DNA from 2 places in the Thermosipho sp. 1070 genome. Region 2 is predicted to be linked to the other one. Evidence: predicted binding sites of a transcription regulator. Region 2 holds the regulator's gene; the other holds the start of a gene.
What was found. Region 2 encodes HrcA, which represses chaperone genes, less so after heat shock. Its sites were predicted from a motif close to ATTAGCACTCNNANNNTNNGAGTGCTAAT; they were not measured.
Positions count from the first base shown of each region.

Region 1 (14,983 bases), 830 kb from region 2:
AAAGATGAAGTTGTAGAAGCACTTGCAATAGGTATTACAAGTTTCATCCACATATTCAACCCGGAAGTTATAATTATCGGAGGCGGTGTATCAAGAGCAGGAGATATTCTCTTTAATCCACTTAAGAAAAGGGTAGATGAACTTGTAATGCCTTCTTTTAAAAACACATATGAAATTATTCAAAGTCCTTTAGTCGAAAATGCTGGTATATTGGGGGCTGCTTCCATTGTTTTACAAAGAGAAAGTTGATATTGTATGTATAGGAAAAACAAATCTAGATATACTTTACTACGTAGACTCTATTAAATTAGAAAACAACAACATTTCAAATTTTACCGTTCTTTCCACAGGCGGAAAAGCTACAAATGTTGCAGTAAATTTATCAAAACTCGGTCTAAAGGTAAGGCTTATCTCATGTATTGGAAATGATATCTTTGGAAAATTCATTAAAAATTCACTTGAAAATATATTACTATTTACTCCAAAAATTGCAAACACATCTACTGCTGTTACCAGTATAATAATAGATAAAAATGGAAATAACACAATATTTCACAACCTTGGAGCAAATAAATTTTTATCAGAAGACCAAATTCCGGAAAAAATGGAACTTTCATTTATCCAAACAGGTATTCCAGAAAACACCCTTATTAGAGCACTTAAAAATTCAAAAATTTCATTTGTAGAACTTTCAGAAACTAGCCAATTTGAAATTATTAAAAAATTCAAACCTGAAATGGTATCTTTGAATCTTCAAGAAATACAACAAATATCAAAAAAACAAACTCTAAAAGACAATATACAACATCTTTTAAAATACACAAATAACGTTATCTTAAAGATGGGAAAAGATGGTGTTTTATACGCTAACAAAAAGCAAATGATACAAAAAAAGGCAAAAAAAGTAAAAGTAGTAAACACCACAGGCGCTGGAGACGCTGTTTCTGCAGCTTATTTGTATGGATATATAAAAAAATGGGACATCGAAAAAATATTGAACTTTTCCATATCATTTGCAGCAAAAAAAATCCAAAGTCATAAATCTACTATTTAAAGGAGGGCTTTTATTGTTAAATAACATAGTAAAAAAGGAAAAATTGGCATATGGTGTACATCTTTTCTGGATAGAAAACCCAATAATTTCAAAAAAAGCCAAACCTGGACAATTTGTTATCTTTAGAATTCACGAAGGTGGCGAAAGAATTCCTTTAACTATCTCTAAAACTAAAGGCAATATGTTCAGAGTAATAGTAAAGGCAGTTGGTAAGAGCACGTATGAACTTTGCAAACTAAAAGAAAATGATTATATAAAGGATGTTGTAGGACCTCTAGGAACTCCAAGTGAAATAAAACGTTATGGAAGAGTATTGGTAATTGGTGGTGGCGTAGGAATTGCAGCAATTGCACCAATCGTTGATGCATTAATAAATGTCGGTAATAAGGTAGATACAATTTTAGCTGCAAGAAACAAAGAATCTATAATTTTGGAAGATGAATTCAAAGATTCAGAAAACTTATATTTTGCAACTAATGATGGAAGTAAAGGCGAAAAGTTATTTCCTAACCAATTAATGGAAAAGTTGATAAAGGAAGAAAAATACGATGTTGTATGGGCTATAGGTCCCGCTTTAATGATGAAAGCTTGTTCTGAGGTTGCCAAACAACACAATTTAAAAATTTTTGTTTCATTAAACGCCATAATGGTTGACGGAACTGGAATGTGTGGTGGATGTCGTGTTAGAATAAAAGATACATTAAAATACACTTGCGTTGACGGTCCCGAATTTGATGGCAGAGATGTTGACTGGAACAGTTTCTTAACAAGACTTTCACAATATAAAGCAGAAGAAAAGAAGGCTTTAGAAAATTACTTAAAGATTGTGGGGGAACCAACATGGCTTTAAAAGATAGAGTAAACCCTATCGAAAGAAATCCAAAAGAACGTGCAAAAGACTTCTCTGAAGTTTCATTGGGGTATACTGAAAATTTAGCAATAATAGAAGCAAAACGATGTTTACAATGCAAAATCCCTACATGTGTAAAAGGGTGTCCCGTCGGCATTGACATTCCTGGATTTATAAAACAAATTGCAAATGAAAAATTCCAAGAATCATACAAAATATTGAAAAAATACAACGCTCTTCCTGCAATTTGCGGAAGGGTGTGTCCACAAGAAGTACAATGCGAAGGTGCCTGTGTATTAAATAAAATGGGAAAACCCATAGCTATTGGATCGTTAGAAAGATTTGTTGCCGATTGGGCATCTAAAAACAATATAAAAGATGAGATAAAAATTGAAAAAAAATTAACTAAGAAAATAGCAATAATAGGAGCTGGACCTTCTGGACTTACTGCTGCATCTGAACTTGCAAAATCAGGATTTTTGGTTGATGTATATGAAACATTCTCAGAGCCTGGTGGTGTTCTAATATACGGAATTCCAGAATTTCGTTTACCAAAATCAATAGTAAAAAAAGAAGTTGATTTTTTGAAAGAACTAGGAGTAAACATACTCTTAAATATTCCCGTGGGAAATGCGATTGAACCGCAAGAATTATTAGAAAAATATGATGCAATTTTTATTGGTGTTGGTGCCGGTACACCAAAATTTATGAATATAGAAGGCACAGAATTAAACGGTGTTTATTCTGCAAATGAATTTTTAACAAGAATAAACTTAATGAAGGCGTATAAATTCCCAGAATATGACACTCCAGTAAAAATTGGTAAAAATGTTGTGGTAATTGGGGGAGGAAATACTGCAATGGATGCAGCAAGAAGTGCTTTAAGACTCGGAGCAAATGTTACTATAATCTACAGAAGAAGCGAAGGAGAAATGCCTGCAAGAAAAGCAGAGATCCACCACGCTAAGGAAGAAGGTGTGAAATTCCAACTACTCACACAACCTATTAGCTATATTGGTGACAAAGAAGGAAACTTAATTGGCATAAAGTGTGTAAAAATGAAGTTAGGTCAACCAGATAAAAGTGGTAGAAGAAAACCTATTCCAATAGAAAATAGTGAATTCATTATTCCTACAGAAATTGCAATTGAAGCTATAGGAACAAACCCAAACAAACTTTTGCTTTCAAAATTTGAAGGTTTAAAGTTAAACAAATGGGGATACATACAAACAAACGAGTATGGACAAACAAGTATTCCAAAAGTCTTCGCTGGCGGAGATATTGTAACAGGTTCGGCAACTGTAATACTTGCAATGGGCGCAGGAAAAAAAGCAGCAAAAAAAATTAAAGAATTCTTAAATGATTAAACTCCAGGAAATCCTGGAGTTTTTTTTTTATTAGGTTTTATAACCAAAAAACCTTAAATTTTCTGCTCTTTTCCTTTTTGAATAATTTTTAGAAAAACGTTATAATTTCTTTGAAACATTTTTACAAAAAAGGGGGGAGATTTTTTGAAAGTAATAGATATATCAGAAATCAAGACACTAATATACGAAGGAGCTACTTTAATGATTGGTGGGTTCCTTGGAGTAGGTACTCCAGAAAAAATTATTGACGAAATAGTAAAAAATAAGATCTCAAGTCTCACTGTTATAGCAAACGATACGGCATTTGAAGACAAAGGAATAGGTAAATTAATAAAAAATAAGTTATGTAAAAAAGTAATAGTTTCACACATTGGAACAAATCCAGAAACTCAAAAACAAATGATAGAAGGAAGCTTAGAAGTTGAATTAGTTCCACAAGGAACACTAGCCGAAAGAATCCGTGCTGCTGGGGTAGGATTGGGAGGAATACTAACACCTACTGGAGTAGGAACCGTGGTAGAAAACGGAAAAAAACTATTAGAAATTGATGGAAAAAAATACCTTTTAGAACTCCCATTACACGCAGACATATCCATTATTAAAGCTAAAAAGTCAGACTACATGGGGAATTTAGTATTTAATCTTACCGCAGAAAATTTCAATCCACTAATGGCACTTGCCGCCAAAATGGTAATAGTAGAAGTAGAAGAAACAGTCCCCACAGGTTCACTCGCCCCAAATGAAATAAAAATTCCAGGAGTAATCGTCGATTACATTGTGGGGGTGGAAAAATGAATATAAAAGAAAAAATTGCAATACGAGTAGCCAAGGAATTGAAAGATGGGCAATTGGTAAATCTTGGAATAGGATTACCCACTCTAGTGGCAAATTACATTCCAAAAAATATTCACGTGTTTTTTCAAAGCGAAAATGGTATTATCGGTATGGGACCTGCTCCAAATGTAGGTCTTGAAAACAAAGATTTGACAAATGCAGGTGGAAGTTATGTTACAGCATTGCCCGGTGCAATGACCTTTGATAGCGCCTTTTCCTTTGGAATAATCCGTGGAGGACATTTAGATATTACTGTACTCGGTGGCCTACAAGTAGACGAAGAAGGACACCTTGCAAATTGGATGATTCCAAACAAAATGATTCCTGGTATGGGTGGCGCTATGGATTTAGTCACAGGTGCAAAAAAAGTTATAGTCGCAATGACCCATACTGCAAAGGGAAAACCAAAAATTGTTAAAAAATGCACATTACCTTTAACTTCGGTTAGACGTGTAGATTTAATAGTCACAGAACTTGCCGTAATTGAACCTACAAATGAAGGATTAGTATTAAAAGAAATTTCCGAAGAAACTACAATTGATGAGGTACTTAAATTAACAGATGCAAATCTAATTATTAACAAAGAAATAAAAACATTTTAATCCAACTAGGAGGGATATAATGGTATACATACTCGGACTAAAAAGAACAGCGATAGGTACATTTGCGGGGAGTTTAAAAGATATACCTGCACCAAAGCTTGGGGCAATAGCTGCTAAGGCGGCTATTGAACAGGCAAACGTTCCAAAAGAAGATTTTGACGAAACTATCGTTGGTTCTATTCTTACTGCAGGACAAGGTATGGGACCTGGTAGGCAAGTGGGGATATATGCAGGTATTCCAAAGGAAAAACCTGGGTATACCGTCAATATGCTTTGTGGCAGCGGCATGAAAGCTGTTATGATAGGAGCAGTTGATATCATTTCCAAAGAGGCTGATCTTGTTCTTGCTGCGGGTATTGAAAACATGTCTGCTTCTCCTTATTTACTCCCCTCAAAAGCACGATATGGGGTAAAGTTTGGAAATTTTGAAGTAATAGATCACATGATAATTGATGGACTTACCGATGTTTTTAACAACATACACATGGGACTTACCGCAGAACATTTAGCGGAAAAATACCAAATTTCAAGAGAAGAACAGGATAAGTTTGCATATGAAAGTCAAATGAAGACCAAAAAAGCAATAGAGGAAGAAAAATTCAAAGACGAAATTGTTCCAGTAGAGATAATCACAAAAAAAGAAACTAAAATTTTTGATACAGATGAACATCCAAGGCTTGACGTAACACTTGAAAAACTTTCAAAGTTAAGACCAGCTTTTAAAAAAGACGGCACGATAACCGCGGGAAATGCAAGCGGTATAAACGATGGAGGAAGTGCTATAGTACTTGCATCTGAAAAATATGTTGAAAAGAACAATTTAAAGCCACTTGCAAGAATAATAGCATGGGCACAAGCAGGAGTGGATCCAATGGAAATGGGACTTGGCCCTGTCCCCGCAACGGAAAAAGTACTCAAAAAAGCAAATTTAAAGATGGAAGATATAGAACTAATAGAGTTAAACGAAGCATTTGCAGCACAAAGTCTTGCGGTAATAAAATTGTGGAGCGAAAAATTTGGTGTAAGTAAAGACTGGATACTCGAGAGAACAAATGTAAATGGTGGCGCAATAGCTCTTGGTCATCCAATAGGTGCAAGTGGAAACAGAATAATAGTAACGCTACTATACGAAATGAAAAAGAGAAATTTAAGATATGGACTTGCCACATTATGTATCGGTGGAGGTATGGGCACTGCCGTTATAATTGAAAATTTACAGTAACACTCAAAAATCGTATAAATCCAAGTAATCTTTAAGGATTACTTGGATTTTTTTATTTGACTTATGCATACTGTAATATTATAATATTACAGTGTAGGAGGTGTAATATGTGGTTTAGTATAAATTTTTCATCTCACATCCCTGTATATAAACAAATTGTTGAAAATATAAAGCTTGAAATCTTAAAGGGTAGATTAAAAAACGGTGATTTTCTTCCTTCTATAAGGAAATTAGCTAATGATCTAAATGTAAATTTAAACACTGTAGCAAGAGCATACAGAGAATTAGCCAACGAAAATGTTATTAAAGCAGTTCGCGGTGAAGGATATATAGTAATAAAGGATTCTTTGGAAAAATTCAATATGGAAATACTACAAGAACTATCTGAAATTGTAAAAAAATGCCTAAAAGCAGGAATTTCAATAAATGAAATTTGTGAATTTATTAGAGGGGGTGATTTCCTTGATAAAAGTTAAAAATTTAAAAAAAGCATATGGTTCAAAAAAAGCGGTAGATAATATCTCATTTGAAGTAAACAAAGGCGAAATATTTGCACTTTTAGGTCCCAACGGTGCTGGTAAAACAACAACCTTAAAGTGCATATTAAACTTAAGGAAAAAAGACAAAGGAGAAATCATACTCAATGGAACATATACATATCTTCCCGAAAAAAAAGAATTATATAAATATTTAACAGTAAAAAAAATATTGGAAATAACCAAAGAACTTTCTTCAAACTTTTCATTGGAAAAATCATTGGATTTTGTCAATGAATTTCAACTTCCGCTCAATGAAAAAATTGCAACATTATCACATGGAATGACAACATTGTTATATCTTGCAATTGTACTATCTGAAAACGTCGATATATACTTTTTTGACGAACCCACATGGGGGCTTGACCCTCTAATGCAAAAAAAAGTAATCGAAATCATTAGAAAACTATCATTTGAAGAAAAAACTGTATTTTTAACAAGTCACATACTCTCCGAAGTAGAAAAAATTGCAGACAAAATTGCAATTATGTCCAATGGAAAAATTGTCGAATACGATTACATGGATAACATCAAAGAAAAATATGTTTTATGTGTTACTAACGAAAATATCGAAGGACTTTTATACAAAAAAACAGGAAATGAAAAAATAATCCTTTGCAAGAAAGAAAATGCAAAAGGGAATATAAAATCCGCAACTTTCGAAATAATATTTGAGGCTCTTGTAAAGGGGGAAAAGTTATGAAAAAAGAATGGATAGATATGAAAACTAGAAGTATTCTCACCTTTGTTGTAATGTTAATACTCTTTTTTTCTATTGCACCATTTCAAAATTTTGTGATAGATCTTCTAAACAAAAACTCAGAGGTCATACAAAGATTCGTAGGAAATAATTTTGTTGAAAAACTCAAAAATTGGGATTTTTACATATTATCACAGTGGTTTGGGAAAAATTTTGGACAAATAATTCCTATAATTGGTATAATACTTTCATTTCCACTATTTTCAAGGGAATTTGAAAATGAAACAATCTCATTTTTACTTGTAAGAAAATCAAGAAAAAACATATTTTACAACAAGTTTATCGTCAGCTTTATTGTACTTTCTATAGAAATCTTTGTTCTATCTTACATTCCATATATTTACTCCATAATCACAAATAAAACACTTTCTTTTGAGACAACTACAAAATTTTTCATACATTCTTTTATCGGTGCATTTTTCTGGTATTCCATATCTTTTATGTTCTCTGTGATTTTTAACGATCAAGTTAAACCCTTGCTAACTTCTTTTGCAATACTAGGTATTTCAACTACCCTCGGATTTTTAAGACCCATAAGTTTTCTTAACACCTATAAATATATTCTTGGCTACAAAATTTTTAAAGAATCCACAATAGACTTTACATATTCAACATCACTAATTTTAATTGGAACAATACTTTTATCCTTTTCGTATTACTTATTTGAAAATAAGGAGGTGTAAAAATGAAAAGATGGATAATTTCTATTGTAATCTTCTCAACTTTTTTATTTTCATCAAATTTTGAAAAAATAGCTTACAATTATTTTTATGCACTTGTAAATGAAAACTACAAAGTGGCGTACAATCTATCATCCAATATAATGAAACAACATCTTCCAATAGAAAAAATAAAAAAAATATGGCAGCAAATAACATCAACATACGGAAAATTTGAAAAGATAGTAAAATTGCAAATAATAGAAAAACCACCATATAAAGTCTTCATATTCACATCTAAGTTTAAAAAAAGCAATTTAAATATATCTATCACTCTAAACAAAGAAGGAAAAATCGATGGCTTGTTTTTCTCTCCTGCGCAAAATGTAGAATATAAAATACCACAGTACGTTAAAAGTGATAAATTTGTGGAAAAAGACGTAAAAGTTGGTGATCTTCCAGGAAAATTAACAATTCCAAAAGAGCACACAAAATACGCGGTAATTTTAATACATGGTTCAGGGCCACAAGATATGGACGAAACAATTGGACCAAACAAAATATTTAAAGATATAGCATATGCCTTGTCAAGTAACAATATAGCAGTATTAAGATATAACAAAAGAACTTTGTATCAAGCAAATGAAAATATAACAATTAAAGAAGAAATAATAAACGATGTTCTAAAAGCAATAAAATTACTCAAGGATTATAACTACAAAGAGATATATCTACTTGGACATAGCCTTGGTGCATATGTAGCCCCATACATTGCAACAATAAATGATAATATTTCAGGATTAATATTACTTGCCCCACCTGCAAGAAATTTAGAAGATGTAATAGCTGATCAACTAAAGTTTCTACAAAATACAAATAATGAAATATTACAGAAACTACAAGAGCTTAAAGAAAATAAAATACCAAATGACGAATTTGTATTAGGCGCAAAAGCAAAATATTGGTATGATTTACGAAGCTACAACCCATTAAAATACTTAGGAAAGGTGAAAACTTTAATACTTTTTGGAAAAAATGATTATCAAGTAACTTTAAAAGACTACAACATATTCAAAGAACACTTAACCAACAATACCAAAATTATACTCTTTAATGGATTAACTCATTTATTTATACCAGGTGAAAAAACACCAAATGCATACTTAATCGAAAATCATGTTGATGCAAAAGTTATTGATGAAATTATAAAATTCATAAAAAATTAAAGGAGGAGAACATTATGTTAATATCTACCACGGAAAAAGTTCCAGGGTACAAAATAACAAAAATATTGGGAGTCGTTATGGGAAACATAGTACATTCCAAACACCTAGGAAAAGATATAGCCGCAGCATTTAAAACCTTGGCCGGCGGTGAAATCAAATCCTATACAGAAATGATGACTGAAGCAAGAAACAAAGCAATAGAAAGGATGATCGACGAAGCAGAAAAGCTAGGAGCCGATGCAATAGTATCAATAAGATTTTCCAGCGCCGCAGTAATGAGCGGTGCCGCAGAAATATTAGCATATGGCACAGCAGTGAAATTATCCCCAACCAACAATAACAATTAAAAATTACGTTTGCTATAATTTTAAGTAAACAATAAATTAACACACAGGAAGGCGTTTATTCATGAGCCTTCCTGTTTTTTAGAATTTTGTGTTATCACTCTTGACAATAGAGTGCTAATATCATATAATATAAACTGGGAGGTGGAAAAATGGCAAATAAGAAAGAATACGTTGTAGGTATAGACTTGGGAACAACAAATAGTGTAATCGCATGGATGAAACCAGATTCAAATGTTGAGGTTATTCCAAATGCTGAAGGTACAAGAACTACACCATCAATAGTCGCTTTTAGTAAATCGGGTGAAATATTGGTTGGCGAACCTGCCAAAAGACAATTAATCTTGAATTCTGATAGGACTATAAAATCAATTAAAAGGAAAATGGGAACAGATTACAAAGTAAAAATCAACGACAAGGAATACACCCCACAAGAGATTAGTGCATTTGTATTAAAAAAGTTAAAAAGAGATGCTGAAGAATATTTGGGTGGCGAAATAAAAAAAGCGGTAATCACATGTCCTGCATATTTTAACGATGCACAAAGGCAAGCAACAAAAGACGCTGGAAAAATAGCTGGGTTTGAAGTCTTAAGAATAATAAACGAACCTACAGCCGCTGCACTTGCGTATGGTCTCGACAAAAAAGGAAAAGAAGAAAAAGTTTTGGTATACGACTTAGGTGGAGGTACATTTGACGTTTCGATCCTTGAAATAGGGGATGGAGTTATTCAAGTAATCGCAACATCTGGTAATAACCATCTTGGAGGAGACGACTTTGATCAAAAAATAATTGACTGGTTAGCTGAAGAATTCAAAAAACAACATGGTGTTGACCTTAGAGAAGACAAACAAGCATTACAAAGGTTAAGAGATGCAGCTGAAAAAGCAAAAATTGAACTTTCAAGTAAGTTAGAAACAGATATAAGTCTTCCTTACATAACAGCTACCGCAGAAGGTCCGTTGCATCTTGAAATGAGACTAACACGTTCGATGTTTGAATCTCTTACTAGAGATCTAGTAGAAATGACGAGAAAACCTATAGAACAAGCTTTATCAGACGCAAAACTTAGACCAGAAGATATTGATGAAATAATATTGGTTGGCGGAATGACAAGAGTACCTATGGTACAAAACTTTATCAAAGAAATTTTTGGAAAAGAACCGAATAAAGGAGTGAACCCCGATGAAGCTGTTGCAGTTGGAGCAGCTATTCAAGCGGCAATATTAGCTGGAGAAGAAGGTGCACAAGGTAAAGACATTGTCCTAGTAGATGTCACTCCATTAACATTGGGAATTGAAGTAAAAGGCGGATTATTTGAGCCAATTATTCCTAGAAATTCAACAATACCAATTAAGAAGAGTAAAGTATTTACAACAGCAGAAGATGGTCAAACCGAGGTAGAAGTTAGAGTATATCAAGGTGAAAGACCAATTGCAGCGGATAATATATTGCTTGGTAGCTTTAGATTAGTTGGAATTCCACCTGCTCCCAGAGGAGTCCCTCAAATTGAAGTTACTTTTGACATTGACAGCGACGGTATAGTACATGTCTCTGCAAAAGATTTAGGAACTGGAAAAGAACAATCTATGGTTGTCTCTGGAAGACATAAACTTTCTGAAAATGATATTAACAAGATAATAGAGGATGCAAAGAAATTCGAAGAACAAGATAAAAGAAGAAGAGAAGAAGTGGAATTAAAGAACAAAGCAGACGACCTTGCATACTACATAGAAAAATCCCTAAAGGAATATGGTGATAAGATTCCTCAAGACGAAAAACAAAAACTTGAAAACTTAGTAAAAGACTTAAGAGATGCTATAAACAAAAACGATATACCAAGAATAAAAATGTTGTTTGACGAGCTTGATAGGGAGAAAAACAAAATAGGTGAATATATATACAAACAAAATGGTAATCAACAATCAGAAAATAGTAAATAAAAAAGGAGGTGAAACTATGTTAGCAAGAAGAGGTTACTTTGATCCATTTGTAGAACTTCAAAGGGAAATTGATAGATTATTTGAAGATTTCATGGAACCTTCAAGAAGTTCCAGAATTCACTTCCCAAAAGTGGACATATATGAAACGGAAAATGAAGTTGTAATTGAGGCAGAACTTCCTGGAATGAAAAAGGATGATGTAAAAATAACAATAGAAGATGGAGCCTTAATAATAAAGGGAGAAAGAAAATTTAACAGAGAAGATAAAAACAAGAACTACAGAGTTATCGAAAGAGTCGAAGGTCAATTTGAAAGAGCATTTGTATTACCAGATTATGTAGATGTAGAAAAAATAAGCGCTAAATTTAACGATGGTGTTTTAAAAATTGAACTTCCTAAAAAAGTAGAAAAAGAAAAGAAAATTATAGATATAAAGGTAGAATAAAAAAAGGCTTCGGGAATTCCCGAAGCCTTTTTTAAAATTGCATCCTCATTATCTCTTTATACGCATCTACTATCTTATTTCTTACCTCAACAGTAAGCCTAAGTGAAATTGATGCCTTTTCAGCTTCCACAATTACCTCGTGTATATTACTTATCTTCCCTGTGGCAAAATCGTCTGCCATTTGTTCTGCCTTTTTTTGCTGTTGATTAACACTTTTTATAGCATCATTCAATATACTTGTAAAATCACTATTTTGCTTTTTCAAAGAATTTGGTTTTAAATTCCCATAATTTCCTATTCCATTTACCTTATCTATCATTCAAATCACCTCCCAATTTGGAGCGCACTATTAATCATCGCTTTAGTGGTATTAAAAGCAGTAACATTTGCCTCATACGCACGTTGAGCATTTATCATATCAACCATTTCCCTTACTACATTAACATTTGGTAATTTCACATAACCATTTTCATCAGCATCCGGATGAGCAGGATCGTAAACTATTCTAAAAGGAGATTGATCTTCATATATTTCTTTAACAATAACTCCTCCATTTTCCACCCTACCTTTAATATTCCTAACCAATTCTTGAAAGACCGGAACCTTTCTTCTGTACGGTTCCCCATTTTTTGTACGTGTAGTTTCAGAATTTGCAAGATTATTTGTAATAACATCTATTCTCAATCTTTGAGCTGACATACCTGTTGCAGCAATTGTCATTATATTAAATTCGTTCATACAAATCCTCCTTATCTAATATTTCTTACAACTGTGTTATACCTTTCAATGTTTGCACTCATTAGTCTAGAAAGTGTTTGATACTTTAAAGCATTTTTAACCATCTCAGCCATTTCGACATCAATATCTACGTTATTCTTATCATTAGTTAAGGAGGTGTTTTCCTGTGTCTTTAAGATAGGATTTATGCTTTCCTTAATATTACTTATATGATTAGCAGAAGTAGTTCTTAATTTTAACTTCATCTTCGATTCACTTAATAATTCTTCAAATGCTATATATTTTCTTTTATAATTTGGAGTTTCCGCATTTGCAATATTTTGTGAATGTATTTCTTGCCTTTTTAAAGCTACATCCATTGCAATCTTTAATGTATGAAAATTCGTATTAAACATCTTTCCCCTCCTCATTCTAATCATTCTACATCTCTCTTAAAAATCCTAAAAATTTCTTGGGAATTATAGCCAAAATCAAAGCCAACAAAGTCAAAATCATCCCAAATACTTGCATTAGCGAAAGTCTCTCAGATAAAAGTAAAATGGAAAAAAGCGTTGTAAAAATCGGCTCACCCACAAAAATTAATGCAGCTGTATTGCTTCCTACAATTTTTTGGTATTTTGCTTGTGCAATCAACGCATATATAGTGGCAAATACCGCAGTAAACAAGGCAACAGATAAAACATTTAAACTAAAATTCCAAGTACCTTTTATTCCAAATAAAGTATTTAGCAAAGCTACCATAAAAAACTGAGAAGTTAACAAATCCTTTTCATTAGACTTTTTGGAATAGTGCGTTACTAAAACAACATGTAAAGCATAAAAAATAGCACAGAAAAACGTAAGAATATCACCAATATTTATACTATTAATACCTCCAGAAAGAAGATATTCACCAACAATAGCAATCAAAAATGAGAAGACTTGAATTTTTGATGGTTTCTTTTTTTCTATGTAAAACGAAAACACCGGAATAAGCATTATGTAAAATGCGGTAATAAATCCACTTTTTGAAGATGTAGTTATTGAAAGTCCCCAAGTTTGAGTTGCATATGATATTCCTAACACAACACCTAAAATTATACCGTATTTATTCCCTCTTCCAAAAATAAAATACGAAAGTAAAGTCGCAATCCAAAATCGAATCGCATTATACGCAAAAGGAGAAATATTTGGTAAAATCATCTTTTGTATGGGAAAAGTTAATCCCCAAATCAAAGTTACAATCAATAAATTTATTATTGCAACAACTTTCATATTCTCCCCTCCAAATATTTAAGATCATCGTTAATAAACGTTATATTTTCTTCAATAATCATAGCCGTCAAATTACCACCATAAACACATCCTGTATCTATGTTAATATCATAAATTTTTCCATCCTTCTTCAAAACAACAGGTTCATTTACGGGGGTATGACCGTGCACAACTACATATCCATCTATATATTCTGGTACTCTATACCATATATTGCTCCCCTTTAAAGGTACATTATATTCTTCTAAAAATTTCCAAAAATTTCCTTTAAAACTTAAGGCTTCTCTTAGCGGAAATGACATTGATATATTTGCATGAGAGAATACAAAATTAAAATCTTTTATCTTTTCAAAGTGTATAAAACTAAGTTCCTGGAAAAAAGGAATATAATTGTTTAGTTTTTTGCCAAAAGATTTCAATGTCTTTAACCCACCATTGTTTTGAGAAAGCCAACTAGACGGTTTCCCTTGCATGTATCTTAACATCATTTCTTCATGATTACCCAAAAGTACCACTTTATTTTTTATCTCTAAAACCAAGTCCACAACTTTCTTAGAATCATTACCTCTATCAATAAAATCGCCCAAGAATATATACTTTATATCACTGTAAACTCTTTCAATATAATTAACTAACCTTTTAAATTGCTCAAAACAACCATGGATATCACTAAAAACAACTATCATATAAATCACCAGAAAAATTATATAATATTAACAGGAATATATCAAATAAGGAGCGAAAGTATGAAAATAAAATTTTCAGAAGCTGCCAGAAATATAATTGGAGTAAATACAATTGAAGTAAATTTTGGTACACTCGATGAAATTTCAAAACAAATTAGCCAAAAAACACATAAGAAAATATCGTTTTTGATAGAAAATGAAAAAACTTTCTTACTATTAAACGATAAAATAAAAACTAAAGTATCTGTTATAATCCTAAATAATGGTGAAATATCCTAAACAAAGAAAGCATAGAAGACGGAGAACTAATAATATTAATACCAGTTGGAGGGGGATAATATTATGAAAAAATTAATTTCAAGACATGAAAAACTAATTGATAAAAACATATTAAGTAAAAAAATTTTGGTTGCAGGTGCAGGTGGGTTAGGTTTAACCAATTTGGAATTGCTAGTTAGACTCG
Region 1 is NZ_CP007121.1:1,270,837-1,285,819, reverse strand. It holds gene Y592_RS06490 (ROK family protein) at 1-249, shown strand, start outside; gene Y592_RS06485 (carbohydrate kinase family protein) at 227-1,054, shown strand; gene Y592_RS06480 (sulfide/dihydroorotate dehydrogenase-like FAD/NAD-binding protein) at 1,068-1,904, shown strand; gene gltA (NADPH-dependent glutamate synthase) at 1,895-3,271, shown strand; gene Y592_RS06470 (CoA transferase subunit A) at 3,416-4,066, shown strand; gene Y592_RS06465 (3-oxoacid CoA-transferase subunit B) at 4,063-4,707, shown strand; gene Y592_RS06460 (acetyl-CoA C-acetyltransferase) at 4,727-5,929, shown strand; gene Y592_RS06455 (GntR family transcriptional regulator) at 6,037-6,405, shown strand; gene Y592_RS06450 (ABC transporter ATP-binding protein) at 6,356-7,168, shown strand; gene Y592_RS06445 (ABC transporter permease subunit) at 7,165-7,908, shown strand; gene estD (esterase EstD) at 7,911-9,110, shown strand; gene Y592_RS06435 (YbjQ family protein) at 9,125-9,457, shown strand; gene dnaK (molecular chaperone DnaK) at 9,607-11,397, shown strand; gene Y592_RS06425 (Hsp20/alpha crystallin family protein) at 11,414-11,842, shown strand; gene fliE (flagellar hook-basal body complex protein FliE) at 11,874-12,161, opposite strand; gene flgC (flagellar basal body rod protein FlgC) at 12,167-12,580, opposite strand; gene flgB (flagellar basal body rod protein FlgB) at 12,592-12,975, opposite strand; gene Y592_RS06405 (DMT family transporter) at 13,001-13,834, opposite strand; gene Y592_RS06400 (metallophosphoesterase family protein) at 13,831-14,520, opposite strand; gene Y592_RS06395 (hypothetical protein) at 14,581-14,799, shown strand; gene Y592_RS09285 (HesA/MoeB/ThiF family protein) at 14,863-14,983, shown strand, end outside.
Region 1: dnaK (molecular chaperone DnaK) is a predicted target of HrcA. The motif match lies at 9,548-9,576, and genes of this name have one in related genera.

Region 2 (14,983 bases):
ACTAATAAAAGATTACAACAATGTATATTTTATTAAAAAAACTAGATACTCTGCTTTTTACAATACAAATTTTGATAAAATTATCAAAAAATTGAATATCACCGAAGTTGACCTTGCAGGTCTAGTTTCAAATATCTGTGTATTGTTTACCGCCGAAGAATTGAGAAACAGGGATATAAAAGTGAATTTATTTAAAAATGCAACAAATTCCTATGATCAGAAATTACACGAACTTTCTCTTAGACTCATGGATGAAGTATTGAAAATTAATATAAAAGAGGTGTAAAATGAATATAAAGAAAGTAACCTTTCTTGCGGTTATAACAAATATATTTTTAGCGGTCATAAAAATTATCACAGGCATATTATTTAACAGCATAGCTATACTTGCAGATGGTATAGATAGCTCTACGGATATCATTACCTCTCTTGTTACCTTCTTTGCGACAAGACTTTCGGTAAAACCACCAGATAAATTACATCCATATGGTCATTCAAAAATAGAAAATATTGGTGCAAAAATAATCTCGTTTGTAATTTTTTATGCAGGTATTTCACTTTTTATAGAAAGTACTAAAAAATTTGTAACAAAAGAGTATTTCCAGATAATAGGTATATTACCATTAGTAGTTACGTTAATATCTATTACATTTAAAACTATTCTTTTTCTAATAGAATACACTTATGGAAAAAAATACAACAGTTCTTCGCTTGTTGCAGAAGCATTAAATATGAGAAATGATATATTGTTATCCTCCCTTGTATTTTTAGGAGTATTTTTAAATAAATTAGGACTTGAATGGATGGATCCTTTGGTTGGAATGGTAATGTCTGCTATAATAATAAAGGTGGCGTTTGAAATTTTCACGGAAAATGCATACGTGCTTCTTGACGGCATTACTCCTAAAGATACGTGGATATACGATACCATAATAAATGTATGCAACAATTGTAACGGAATCAAAAATCCTCATAAAATACGAGTTAGAAAAATAGGAAATGTATATGATATAAACATGGATATTGAAGTTGATCCTAATATGACAGTTAAAGAATCACACAACCTTACAAAATGCTTAAAAGAAAAATTAATAAAAATTACAAATAATAAAATATACGATGTAGTTATACATATTGAACCATTTGAAAACAAGGAAAATGAACCGTATGGGATCGGGGGGAAAAATGAAGAAAATCATAATCATTCTATTAATGATTAGTATCTTTTCTTTTTCCATTTCAAAAAATGAAATAATCGAATTATCAAAAAAAAATCCAGAATTATCTTGGAAAAAGTATCTTGAATACGTACTTGAAAACCCAACAGACACATCTATTGAGAAGCTGGGCAAAAAAATAAAGATAAAAATCCAAATAAAAGATAAGGAAAATTTAAACTTTTTAATAAAAGAAGACATTAATGGGTTAAGAAATTATTTAAAAGAAACCTCACCAAGTACAAAGATTTTGAACTTAATAAACTTCTTTTTTCCACAAGTAGAGAGTTTAGTTAAAGATTCCATTGAAAATCCAAAATATGACTCATTTGCAGAAAATATAATATTTCTAAAAATTACAGATCCAAAAATAGAAACTAAAAAAGCGGCAAAGGAGCTTACGAATTTTTTTCTAAAATATCCCACGATGTTAACATACAATGTTGTTTCTTTATTCAAAAATAAATCTTTTTCCAAAGATTTAGGATTTAACATATTAAACTACATCGTACAAAATATTAATAACTTTGATGAGGAAAAATATCCAATCTTAAATAGAATAGTTGATTTCTCAAAAAGTATTGGTGGTACATACACATCAAAGTATTTACTAGATTTAGAAAAATACGTTGAAATTTTGGAAAAAATAAATGAAAATAAGATAGAAAACGTAAACCTAGAAAAATTACAAATAAATAATTTATCAATAAAAAAAGACATTTTGTTGCAAAAAATAAGCAAATACAATTCACCACATATAATTAACAAAACAAATAACACAAAAAATGAACTAAAACCTTCAAAATCTTCAAACACCTTTGAACTATTTCTATTAATTATCCTCTTTGGACTTATTTCCTCGTTCAGAATAGTAAGGTTTTATATCTTTTATACATTAAGACTTAAGAAAATTGCCGCATTAACGTATAAAAAAATAGTAGAAAAAGATCCAATGAATGAAGAAAAGCATTTAAAACTTGCACAACTGTATGAAGAAGCAGGCATGTACGATGAGGCACTACAAGAATATAATTTAATAAAGCGTATAAAAATATAAATCCTCCCAGATGGGAGGATTTATATTTCAACATTTCTTAAATATTTTGCAGCATCTTCAGGTGGTACGGGGTTTATATAAAAACCTGATCCCCATTCGAATCCTGCAACCCTCGTAAGCCTTGGCATTATTTCAACGTGCCAATGGTAATAAATCTTTCCCTCTTCATACGTTGGTGAAGTGTGTATCACAAAATTATATGGAGGATTATCTAAAACCTTATATATCCTATATAAACTATTTCTCAATATCCTTGCAAATGTAGGTATTTGTTCTTCACTAATTGCCCCAAAATTATGAGCATGTTCTTTTGGAATAATCCAAATCTCAAATGGAAATCTTGAAGCATATGGAGCAAAAGCAATAAAATGCTCATTTTCTTCAATAATTCTCCTATTTTCAATTTTTTCCTGGGATATCATGTCACAAAATACACATCTTTCTTTGTAATCATAATAATCTTTTGAACCATTCATTTCTTCTAGCACTCTTTTTGGAATGCTTGGTATTGCAATTATCTGACTATGAGGATGTGGTAAAGATGCCCCACCTAATGCTCCATGATTTCTAAATATCAATATGTATTTTATCCTTTCATCTTTTTCTATCTCATTATATCTCTTTACATAGGCCCAAACAACTTCTTGAGCTTGTTTGTCATCATAAAGTGCAAAGGTACTATTATGATCTGGTGTTTCTATAATAACCTCATGGTATCCAAAGCCAGTCATAGCATCGTACATACCATGCCCATATTTTTGTACTTCAATATTTGGATTAACAGCTGGAAATTTATTGGGGACAACCCTTACCCACCAACCTGGTGAATTCGGTTCACTATCATCTGGTCTAAATGCCAACATTTCAGGCGGTGTGGTATGTTCATTACCATAGTCAAAAGGACAAAATCCATCCTTTTTTTCTTCCTTTGGAACTGAAAAATCGTGAGGCCTTTTGGCGCGTTCAGTTGCTATTATAACCCATCTTCTTACAACTGGATCCTTCCTATATTCCGGCATAATAATTCCTCCTTTAAACCCTTTTACTCATAGCTTTATTGTATAATTTTATATATTCCTTTGCCGATCTCTCCCATGAAAGATCCGTCTTCATCGCGTTATCAACAAGCTTTTTCCAATGTACTTTCTTATTTCTGTAAAAATCAATAGCTTTAGCCACTGCCTTGAGTAATTGAGAAGAACCGTATTCTACAAATCCAAAACCATTTCCTATCATTTTCGTTTCATCGTATTCCAATACAGTATCTGCAAGTCCTCCTGTGTATCTAACAACGGGAATAGTTCCATATCTTAAACTGTACATTTGTCCCAATCCACAAGGTTCATACCTTGAAGGCATTAAAAACATATCACTTGCCGCATATATCTTTTGTGCAAGATTAATATCAAACTTGATATTTGCTGAAATGTTCTCTGGAAATTCTTCTTCCATTTTTCTGAACATATCCTCATATTTTTCATCACCAGTACCCAAAATAACAAATTGCACATTGTAATTTACAATGTACCTTAAAACTTCCGATAAAATATCTAAGCCTTTTTGATCAACTAACCTTGTAATCATCCCTATCATTGGTATATTTTCACTAACTGGCAACCCCAAATCTTTCTGCAATAACTTTTTATTTTCATATTTTTTCTCAATATCATTCAAGGAATAATTTACATAAATTCTCCTATCCGTTTCTGGATTATACTCATCGTAATCTATACCATTTAAAATACCGTAGAGATCAGAACTTCTTAATCTTAAAACCCCATCGAGTTTTTCACCATATTCTTTAGTTTGAATCTCCATTGCATAAGTAGGACTTACAGTGTTAATAATATCAGAAAATAATATACCACCTTTAAGAAAATTTATCTTTCCATAGAATTCTATACCATCAATATTGTACAAATAACTGGGAAGCCCTGAAAACTCCATATATTTACTGCCAAAAATACCTTGGTACCCAAGGTTATGAATAGTTAATAACGTAACAATCTTCCCAAAGAACTCATCATCTTTATAAAGTGATTTCAAATAAACAGGTATTAATCCAGTTTGCCAATCGTTAACATGTAACACATCTATCGGTAAATTTAATACCTTTAGACTTTCCAAAACAGCCGCGGAAAAATAAATTGCCTGTTCTGCTAAATCAGGTCCTTCATAAACTTCATCTGCTGAAAAATAGTAATCATTTGCTATAAAATACACTGGAACATTTGTACGTGGAATAGTTGTCTTGTAAATATCAAATTTCTCATCTGTTTTTAAAAACGGGACTTCTATATCCCCCTTTACTTTTTCCAAAGTATACAAAAATTTTTCTGCGTTTTTTTCAACAATTTTATGTTTAGGCATTATTACGATCGGTTCTACAGAAAGCTTTTCTAAATATTTTGGAAGCGCTCCTACCACATCTGCAAGCCCTCCAACCTTTGCAAATGGATAAACCTCATAAGAAATAAGCGCAACTTTCATGTTTTCACCTCCATTTATCCAAAAAAATACCACTATCATGCGTAAAAATCAAATAATCACATTTATTTACAATTTTCCTAACAAATCTCGCACACTCATCATCTCTCAACATCCTCATTATATCATAAAACTCTACCCTAGTCATAACAATATCTCCAGGGAAAAAGACTTTTCCAAAATTTTCTGTATCTACTACAAAAGAACAGTGCTCCTTTGCATGCCATGGTGTATGATACACATTAATTTTATCAAATAAAATATCCCCATCTTTAAATGTTTGGAAAGCTTTCCATGCATCTATAATCATTTTATACTGTTTTCCCACTATCATTCCAAATTTCTCGTAATTTTTCTTTAAAAAGTTTTCATGTATATGAACTGTTGCATTTTTAAAAAACATGGAGTTATAAGCGTGATCAAGGTGAAAGTGAGTTAAAACTATATCCGTAATATCATCTGTTTTTAAATTTCTTTCTTTCAACTTTTCTTCTAATATACTATGGCTTACATAGTCTCCTGGTTCTATTAAAATTCTTCTCATATCATCTTCAATTAAAGCAATAGTAGAAAAGGTAGCTTTAGCCCTATCTGGTATACTTATTAACCCACCTTCCAACAATATATCAATTTTCATACTCACCCTCCTTTTTTAACAAATCGTATCTCTCCATTTTATAGTAAAGCGTTCTCAAACTTATTTTTAACTTTTTTGCAGTTAACATTCTATCTCCCTTATTTTCTCTCAATGAATTTTCTATTATCTTTCTTTCAAAATCCTCTACCATAGATTTTAAAGAACTTTCTTTTTTTAAAATATCCGTATCTTCAAGAAATAATGGTGGAAAATGCCTCTTTTCAAGCACATTTTCATTGATTTTCATGTTTATAATCGCACGACCAATTATATTTTCTAGTTCCCTAACATTTCCCGGCCAGTTATATTTCTTTAAGTATTCTATTGCACCACTTGATATATTAATAATATTTCTTCCATATTGCTGACTTATTTTCTTTGCCAAATATCTTGCAAGCATCTTAATATCCTCTTTCCTTTCTCTAAGAGGTGGTATATATACTGGAAAAACATTTAATCTATAGTAAAGATCAACCAAAAATTCCCCTTTCTTTATTAGTTCTTCAATATTCATATTTGTTGAGGCAATAATTCTTACATCGACCTTTTTCACTCTATTAGAACCTACTGGTAAAAACTCCCTATTTTCTATAAACCTTAAAATTTTGGATTGAATTGTGATAGGCATTTTCCCTATCTCGTCAAGAAATAATGTACCTCCTTCTGCTTCTTCAATTAATCCCTTTTGAGTGTTCTTATCCAAAAACGGTTCTTTTGTATAACCAAACAATTCAATTTCCAGCATATTTTCTGGAATAGCTGCACAATTTACAGTTATAAAAGGTTTATCTTTTCTATTACTTTCATTATGTATCGCATGCGCAAACAATTCCTTACCCGTTCCACTCTCTCCCCTTAGAAAAACAGTAGCAGGCGTTTTTGCAACTTTTTTTGCCTGCTCTTTTGCTATCAATATTTTTTCACTTTTCCCTACTATATCATCAAAAGTATACTGTGCCTTCATCTGCCTTATAAATCTCTTAACCTCTTTTAGTTCTCTTGTTAAACTTAATATTTCAGATACATCATGAACGACTGCTACACTTCCACTAAATTTTCCTTTAACAAACAGCGGAGTTGCATTAATTATAACTTCCCTTTTTAAAGGTCCCACCTTTAATCTTGCGTTAAAAATGGGCTTTTTTGTCCTTGCAATTTGCATGTGTATACTTTCACCTTCGGCTATATCAACAGTGGCAGGTTTTCCAACAACTTCCTCTGGTTCAAATCCCGTTATTTTTGTATATGCCTTATTCACTAACACAACATATCCATTTTCATCTGCAACTGAAATAGCATCATATGTAGAATCTATTATAGCCTTTAATCTTGCCTCAATTTGGTGGAGATTAGTAATTTCCTCGGCAAGTTTTCTCACGCTTGTGATATCCCTAAAAACTGCCACTGCACCTAAAATATTTCCATCTTTATCCGTTAAAGGCATCCTTGAAGTAATTATTACATTTTCTCCAACATTTTGGACTTCATCCACTTCTGGAATCCCCGTTTTTACCACAATGTGCAACCTAGTGTTTGTAACAACATCAACTACGGGCTTACCTATAAAATCTTCTTTTAGTTTTAATATATGAACCGCACGTTTGTTGATGTATAAAATTTTTGCATCCTTGTCTACAATTATTACCCCTTCGACAATAGATTCAAGTACCGTTCTGTAAAACTTTATCAATTCCATACCTATTCACCAATTACCTTAACAACTACTCTTTTTCTTCTCTGCCCATCATATTCTGCGTAAAAAATTTGCTCCCAAGGTCCCAAGTCTAACTCCCCATTAGTTACTGGAAGTACTACTTGGTGATGTGTTAAAATTCTTTTCAAATGTGCATCTCCATTGTCCTCACCAGTCCAATGGTGATTGTATTCTCCAACAGGTGCCAACCTTTCCAACCATTCCCATATATCTCTATGAAGACCGGATTCATCATCATTAACTATTATTCCAGCAGTTATATGCATAGCAGATACAAGACAAAATCCCTCTTTTATACCACTCTTCTTCACTATTTCTTCAATCACATCTGTTATCCTAACTAACTCTTTTCTATTCTTTGTATTAAACCATAAATATTCTGTATAACTTTTCATTTTATCCCCCACCTTTCCATGTAAATATCTAAATATCCAATAAATTTAAATAGAAAAGCTAAACATAATTATTATATACCATAAATATGCTTCCTATTCTTACTTAATACATAAGATCAGGATCAACAACAGTCAAAGGCATTCCATCCTTTAAAAACGCATTTATATTTTTGAAAAGCTCGTCAATTCTGCCATTTTGCCCCTCTACTGTATAACCACCAACATGTGGAGAAATTACAACATTTTTAAACATATTAATGGGATAATTATACGGTAAAATAATTTCTCTTTCTTTTGAAGGGTAATTATACCAAACATCAGATGCAAACCCTTTCAATTTCTTATCTTTCAAGATGTTATATAAAGCTTTTTCATCTATAAGTTCACCTCGCCCCACATTTATCAAATACTTTCCTTCCATGCAAGACAAAACTTCCCCATTAATAATGTTCTTCGTTTTAGAAGTTAACGGTAACGCCAAATATACAACTTGTGAATTTTCTATCGCTTCTTTCAAATTATTTGTAATTTTGTGAAATCCCTCTATTTCTTCTAATTTGCTTTTAAAACCTATAATATAACAATCAAATCCCTTTAAAAGTTTTGCAATATGCCTTCCAATTACCCCTGTACCCAAAATAGCTACTTTCTTTTTTTGCAATGAAAACCAATAGTCCTCTTCTTTAAATCCCACGGCAAATCCATGCCAAATCCCCTCTTTAAGATCATTGTGGTACTCCACAACTCTCCCCATTAAAGCAAGGGAAAGGGCAATAGCTCTTTCTGCAACCATTTTACCATTTCCATGTGAATTTGATACAATTACTCCTCTTTCCTTTATAACCTTCCAAGGTAATTTATCAGTACCAGTCCATGGAATAAAGATTACCTTTAAATTTTTGGCTTTCAATACCTGCTCTTCTGTTAAAAATCCACCAATTACTATATCCATTTCTTCTAAACGTGCTATATCCTTTGAAGTAAACCACTCAATTTCTTTGTAATCCTCCATCTTTTTTCTAAAATACTCAGTAATCTTTGTTAGTACTATAGCTTTCATATTCTCACCTCTTAAGTATAAAACCTATATCGTTTAGATTTGTTCCTGTAGGACCACTAATAAACAAATCACCTGCAATCTTTAAAGCATTATACGTATCATTATTCTCCAAAAAATCCTCTGGTAAAAAACCTTTCTCTCTAACGATTTTAACAGTATTTCCATCGACTATACCACCTGCTGCATCTGTAGGCCCATCTGTACCATCTGTACCTACAGATGCAATAACTACATTATCAATTTCCTCTATTTCGATAGCAGCTGAAAAAGAAAGCTCTTGATTCCTTCCACCAAGACCATTTCCCTTTACCTTTACCACAGTTTCTCCACCAAATATTAAACAATAAGGCTTTTTAAAGGAATTTTCGCTTTTTACAATACTTGCCAAAAACTTTCCCGCTTCTCTTGCCTGACAAGTTAATTGTGTTGTTAATATGTATGTATTAAAACCGTATTTTTTTGCACTTTCTTCCAATTTTTTACACGCATAATCCACATTACCTACAATGTAATGAGAAATTTTTCTTTGGACTTTTGCACACTTTTGTAAAACATTCCATATATTTTCGTTCAAGTTTATTTTATATTTTTCAACTATTTTCTTTACATCATTAAAAGTACTATTATCTGGATAAACAGGTCCAGAAGCAATGTATTCTAATTTATCTCCTAACACATCCGATAACACAAGTGGTACAACCTTTGCATTAATTAAAGAAAGAAATTTTCCGCCCTTTACCTTAGAAATTTTTTTCCTTATTATATTAATTTCCTCAATATTTGCACCCTTTCTCAATAAATCATTTGTTATGTTTCTCAAATCTTCAAGTGTTACACCTTCTTCCAAATATTCAAAAAGAGAAGAACCTCCTCCTGAAATCAAAAACAACAAAACATCATCTTGCGTTAATTTCCTCAATTTTTCAATGGCAAACTTTGTATACTTTAGTGAATTTTCATCCGGTATGGGGTGTCCTGCTTCAAAAATATCGAAGTTTTTTATACCCCCAAATGAATATCCATACTTTGTAATTATAATCCCATATACTACATCCAAATACTCAGATACAGCTTTCGCCATACGCCACGCTGCTTTTCCAATAGAAAGTACATAAACCTTTTTCAAGTTCATCTTTTTTAACTTTTCCAAAACCAACTTTTCTGGACTTATTTGATCAAATGTTTCTAAAATTATCTTCTTGGCTATATCCTTCATATTATCCCTCAATGCTAATATTTCTTACTTTATTTCTAAACTTCCCAATCTCATATAATTTCTTTACTTTTTTTACTTTTTCTGGATCTTCATCGGATAAGTCTTTATTTTCTACTATTTTCTTTAGGATCCTATCTAAAGTGGGATAGTCTAATTCAAAGACTTCTTCATCACTAAGGCCAGGTATCAAATCTGGTGAGGCAGGTTTTTCAAGGATTCTTTCTGGAACGTTTAAAATTTTCCCCAACTTGTACACTTCCGTTTTATAAAGATGAAGTAAAGGTTCAACATCTGTAGAATCATCCCCCCATTTTACGTACAAACCTGTTAAAAATTCCGTCTTGTTAGTTGTACCAACCACTGCATAGTTTCTCTTTTCAGCTTCTTTATACAAATAAACCATTCTAACCCTATGCTTTATTCTATAATAACTTATTCCTTTTAGAAATTCTTCATCTTCTATCCCTAAGACATCAAATTCAAACGGATTACCTTCGTTCTTATACTTATTCCATCTACTTTTTGCATATCTTTCTTTTACTTTAAAGGGAACAAATAAAGCTGGTGGATAATATTTATAAACTCCAAATTTTCTAACTATTCTACTTATATTTTTAACTTCATAATCAACATTAAAATGCTCACAAACAAACTTTGCATCTTTTATTGAATCTCTTGGACTATCTCTCTCTGGAAGGATAAAACATTTTATTCTACTTTTTTCTAACACTCTCACTAATAAACCAAGGACTACCGCAGAATCAACTCCCCCACTTACCCCCAAAACAGCTCCTGAAAATCTATACTCTTTAAAAAAATTCTTTAAAAATTCTTCAACCCTCTTCAACATCCTTTCCCCTCAACTTTGCTATCTCTTTTAATAACTTTTTTTCAGTTCTTGATACCCTACTTGGAATCTCAACTCTAACCCTCAAAATTAAATCTCCTCTTTTCCCCGTTCTCATATCAGGCAATCCTTCACCATATACATATATTTCTTGTCCATGTTGAACACCCGCTGGAATTTTTACCTCTTTTATTTTACCATTTGGCATTCTAATTTTTACCTTTGTACCTAAAATTGCTTCCAAATAATCTATTTTAATCTCTTTAATTAAATCATTTCCCTTTCTTTCAAAATCAGAGTATCCAACAACCCTTACGTGAACATACAAATCACCATATTCTCCTCCATTATACCCGGCATTCCCTCCTCTTTGTATTCTCAAGATAGTTCCATTTTCAATACCAGCTGGAATGTTAACTTCAACCTTATATCTTTTCTTTATCCTTCCTGTTCCACCACAAGTATGGCAACTCTCCCCAGGAATTTTTCCTGTTCCACCACAATGATTACACGTATATTGGTTTACAATAACACCTAAAAATGTTCTCCTTTCTTCTCTAACTGTACCCGTCCCATGACACTTTGGACAAGTAATCCAACCACTACCAGGCTCAACTCCTTCACCATTACAATGTTCACAAACCTCGTATCTATCATATTCAAGCGGTATTCTTATTCCGGTAAACAACTCCTCAAAAGACACATCAACGGAAATATTTATATCTTCTCCTCTTTTTGGTCTTTTTGCTCTCTTTCTTGAAGATGTTCTTTGATCACCAAAGAAAATATTGAAAATATCGTTGTTTATAAAATCACCAAAGTCTTTAAAAATATCCTCAAAACCACCGAATCCACCAAATCCGCCCCCGGCATTTGGTGGCACATCTCCCACATAACCATATCTATCATACATTGCTCGCTTTTCAGGGTCAGAAAGCACATCATATGCTTCCTGAATTTCCTTAAATTTTTCTTCTGCTAACTTTTTATTTTCATAATTTCTATCAGGATGCCATTTTTTTATAAGCTTCTTATACGCTTGTCTTATTTCATCTTGGGATGCGTTCCTTGAAACGCCAAGAATTTCATAATAATCTTTTTTTGCCATAAAGTCACCTCCTAGGCTTTACCGAGACCTTAACCTTTGCAGGTTTTAAAATCCTTCCTTTAAACTTATACCCATCCTCCACAACTTCTACAATAGAATATTCTTCTTTTTCCTCATCTTCAACTCTTTCTACTGCTTCATGTTCAAATGGATCAAATTTATTACCTACTTTAACTTCTTCAAGTCCAAAACCTTCCAACAATTTAAATAAATTCTTATAAATCAATTCAATTGCCTTGTAAAATTGTGTATTTCTTTCTTCATCATTTGCATTCGAAAATGATCTTTTAAAATCATCTAAAATTGGCAAAAATCTTTCCAAAATCCTTCCCATCGTTGAAACTGCTATTTGTTCTTTTTCTTTGAGTACATCTTTTTTGTAATTTTCAAATTGAGATTTTAATACACGTGCATAATTTTCAAATTCTTTTAACTGTAACTCTAATTTCTTTATTTTTTCTTTTTGTTCTTCCACAATTTTCTCTGGTGTTTTTTTCTCTTTTGCCACTTCTTTCCTTTCTTCTTTCTTTTCTTCATTCTTTATTTCATTTTTCATTTCTTTTTCCACTTCAATCACCTCCAATTATTCAACATTTCTTGCAACAATAGTAAAATATTCAGTAAGTCTGTTTACCACATATTCCACACTATCAAATACCTTAGAGTAATCACTAAATTTATCAAAAATTACGGCAATTCTCCCCACTTCTCGCTCAAAGACAAAATAAGGCATTATCAAAACTGCATATTGCTCAAAATTTCTTATATTATGTTCCTTTCCTACGTATATTCCTTCACCTAGTGAAAAAATTTGCGGGTAAAATTCAGAATTTGTAGAAATTTTTACAATTTCTCTTAATTTATCTTCACCAAATTTCTTTGCATTCACAAGATTAAATACTCCTTCAATAATATATTCATCGTATTTTTCAGACGCAATTCTTTCAGAAAGTTCTATAAATTCTTTTAATCTACCACCAACCCATGAAAACTTTTCAACCACTTCTTTTAATTTTAATTTAAAATCACTCAAAAGTATTCCATCAAGACTTTTATTCAAAAACTCTTCAATTTCCAATATATTAGAAATTTCGGAATGTTGTATAGGAAGAACAGAAGTAAGTCCCAATTCAGTAATAATGTTCACAATGGAAAATGTCTTTGTAACTGGAGTTAGGACAATCCTTCTAATTCTGAGATTCATGGGATTAGGTTTTTCTATAATAACAAAGGCCTTTAAAGTATTTGATAAAAGCTTTGCAGCACCTCGTATGACTTTATCCAAATCACCTATCGGAAAGTCCGTTCTAACATCTATCGAAGAACCTACCTTTTTTGTCTCCTTTCTCACCTTTAACACTTCATTTACATAAAACTTCAACCCCTTGTCCGTAGGAATACGTCCCGCAGAAGTATGGGGTTGAAAAACATATCCTAAATAATCCAACTTTCTCATGTCGTTTCTAACAGTTGCCCCACTCCACTCTAAATTCGTTGTTTCTAAAACTTTTTGGGAACTTACTGGAATACCAGATTTTACATACTCTCTAACTAAACAATATAGAATTTTCTTTTGTCTATCGGACAAATCTTTCATATTTTCACCTCTTTATCAGAGGAATTATCACTCTCATACTTTGTCTGATAATAGTATAACATAAAAAAATTGAACAGTCAATTAAACAAAAAATGGGCATCATAAGATGCCCAAAATTATCCAACTGGCTTATCTTTAGTTTCCACACCAAGAATCAATACTAATAGACCTGTAATAATTGAAAATATCGCAGTATATGAAAGCGCGGCAACTATGGATTTATCAACAAAGTATCCCGTAAAGTATGGTGCTATTATTCCAGCAACTCTTGCCATTACACCTGCTACTCCATTTGCAGTACCTCTAAATGAGGTGGGAAATAACTCTGGGGTGTACGCATATACTAATCCCCAGACTCCTAAAGTAAAGAACGAAAGAACTAAAACAACAAACAAAAACGTAATATTTCCAGAGGCAAGAAATAGGAAAAACGAAGAAAGTCCCATTCCTATAAAATACACGGATAAAGTCTTTTTCCTTCCCCATTTTTCTATTAAATACGCCACAGAAAGATACCCAGGCAATTGGGCAAGATATACAAAAAATGTATACCATTTTGCTTTAGTTATGGTAATTGAAAGGTTTTCCACAAAAACCCTAGGTGCCCATGAAAAAAGTGCGTAATACACAAAGCTTACGACAAACCAAGATATCATAACCAAAATAGTTTGTTTAATGTATCTACTTCTAAACAAAGCACCAAAAGTAACTTTCACCTTTTCCACGCTTTCAATACTACCTGGAACATCACCATATCTCTCTTTTAAAGCTTTTATACCATCTTTTTCAAAAAGATACTTTGGAGTTTCAGAATTTTTTAAAAGTGCTATTAATATCAACAACCCTAATGAAAAAATATAAAAATTCCATCTCCATCCAAATCTTTCTCCAAAAGTTACCGCAAAAAGTGCTATTAATATACTTCCAATTGCCCAACTGGTTTCCAAATATACTAAATACCTTCCTCTAAGTTTTATCGATGTAAATTCAGAAAGATAAGTATTCGCCGAAGGCAAAAGTCCTCCATATCCAAAACCAGATAAAAATCTCAATAAATAAGCTATTGAATATCCCTTTGAAAAACCAAACAATACAGTAAAAATCACGGAAATTAACAAGTAAAAAATAGTACCGGTCTTTCTGCCAAAGTAATCCAAAATCACACCGGACAACAATGCACCAAAAAGCATGCCTAAAAAGGTTGCACTAACAAGAGAACTTGCCATGGTTTTTGAAAGTTGCCATTCTGAAATTAAATTCGGAAGGACAAATGGCATAACCATAACACCAGCAGAGCCTACTATCCATATTAAAGAAGTCAAAATTAAGAGATTTCTTTGTTTTTCTTTTGAAACTACACTATCAATGACTTGATCGATTTTCACTTTTTCACCTCCAAAAGATAATCCTTTAAAGCTTCTAATATCTTTTCCATAACCTCTTTATTTGGAGCTTCTATAGTATGTATGTGAACACCTCCGGATAATTTTAAAAGCGGAGTTGCATTTGAACTCTTCATAAGGGCCATAAACTTTGCAACGTCATCCAGTGTTGCAATATCAAGCCTACCATTAATTTCACCGTAAAGAGGATGCTCAACTATAACATCTATTACCTTTCCTCCAGCTTTTACAACTTTCAAAAGTTC
Region 2 is NZ_CP007121.1:320,719-335,701, forward strand. It holds gene Y592_RS01545 (cysteine hydrolase family protein) at 1-286, shown strand, start outside; gene Y592_RS01550 (cation diffusion facilitator family transporter) at 288-1,220, shown strand; gene Y592_RS01555 (tetratricopeptide repeat protein) at 1,186-2,274, shown strand; gene galT (galactose-1-phosphate uridylyltransferase) at 2,295-3,293, opposite strand; gene Y592_RS01565 (glycogen synthase) at 3,307-4,764, opposite strand; gene Y592_RS01570 (MBL fold metallo-hydrolase) at 4,769-5,398, opposite strand; gene Y592_RS01575 (sigma-54 interaction domain-containing protein) at 5,388-7,094, opposite strand; gene Y592_RS01580 (secondary thiamine-phosphate synthase enzyme YjbQ) at 7,097-7,507, opposite strand; gene Y592_RS01585 (2-hydroxyacid dehydrogenase) at 7,611-8,567, opposite strand; gene Y592_RS01590 (glycerate kinase type-2 family protein) at 8,572-9,783, opposite strand; gene nadE (NAD(+) synthase) at 9,785-10,633, opposite strand; gene dnaJ (molecular chaperone DnaJ) at 10,617-11,738, opposite strand; gene Y592_RS01605 (nucleotide exchange factor GrpE) at 11,743-12,294, opposite strand; gene hrcA (heat-inducible transcriptional repressor HrcA) at 12,322-13,335, opposite strand; gene Y592_RS01615 (MFS transporter) at 13,452-14,720, opposite strand; gene Y592_RS01620 (transcription repressor NadR) at 14,717-14,983, opposite strand, start outside.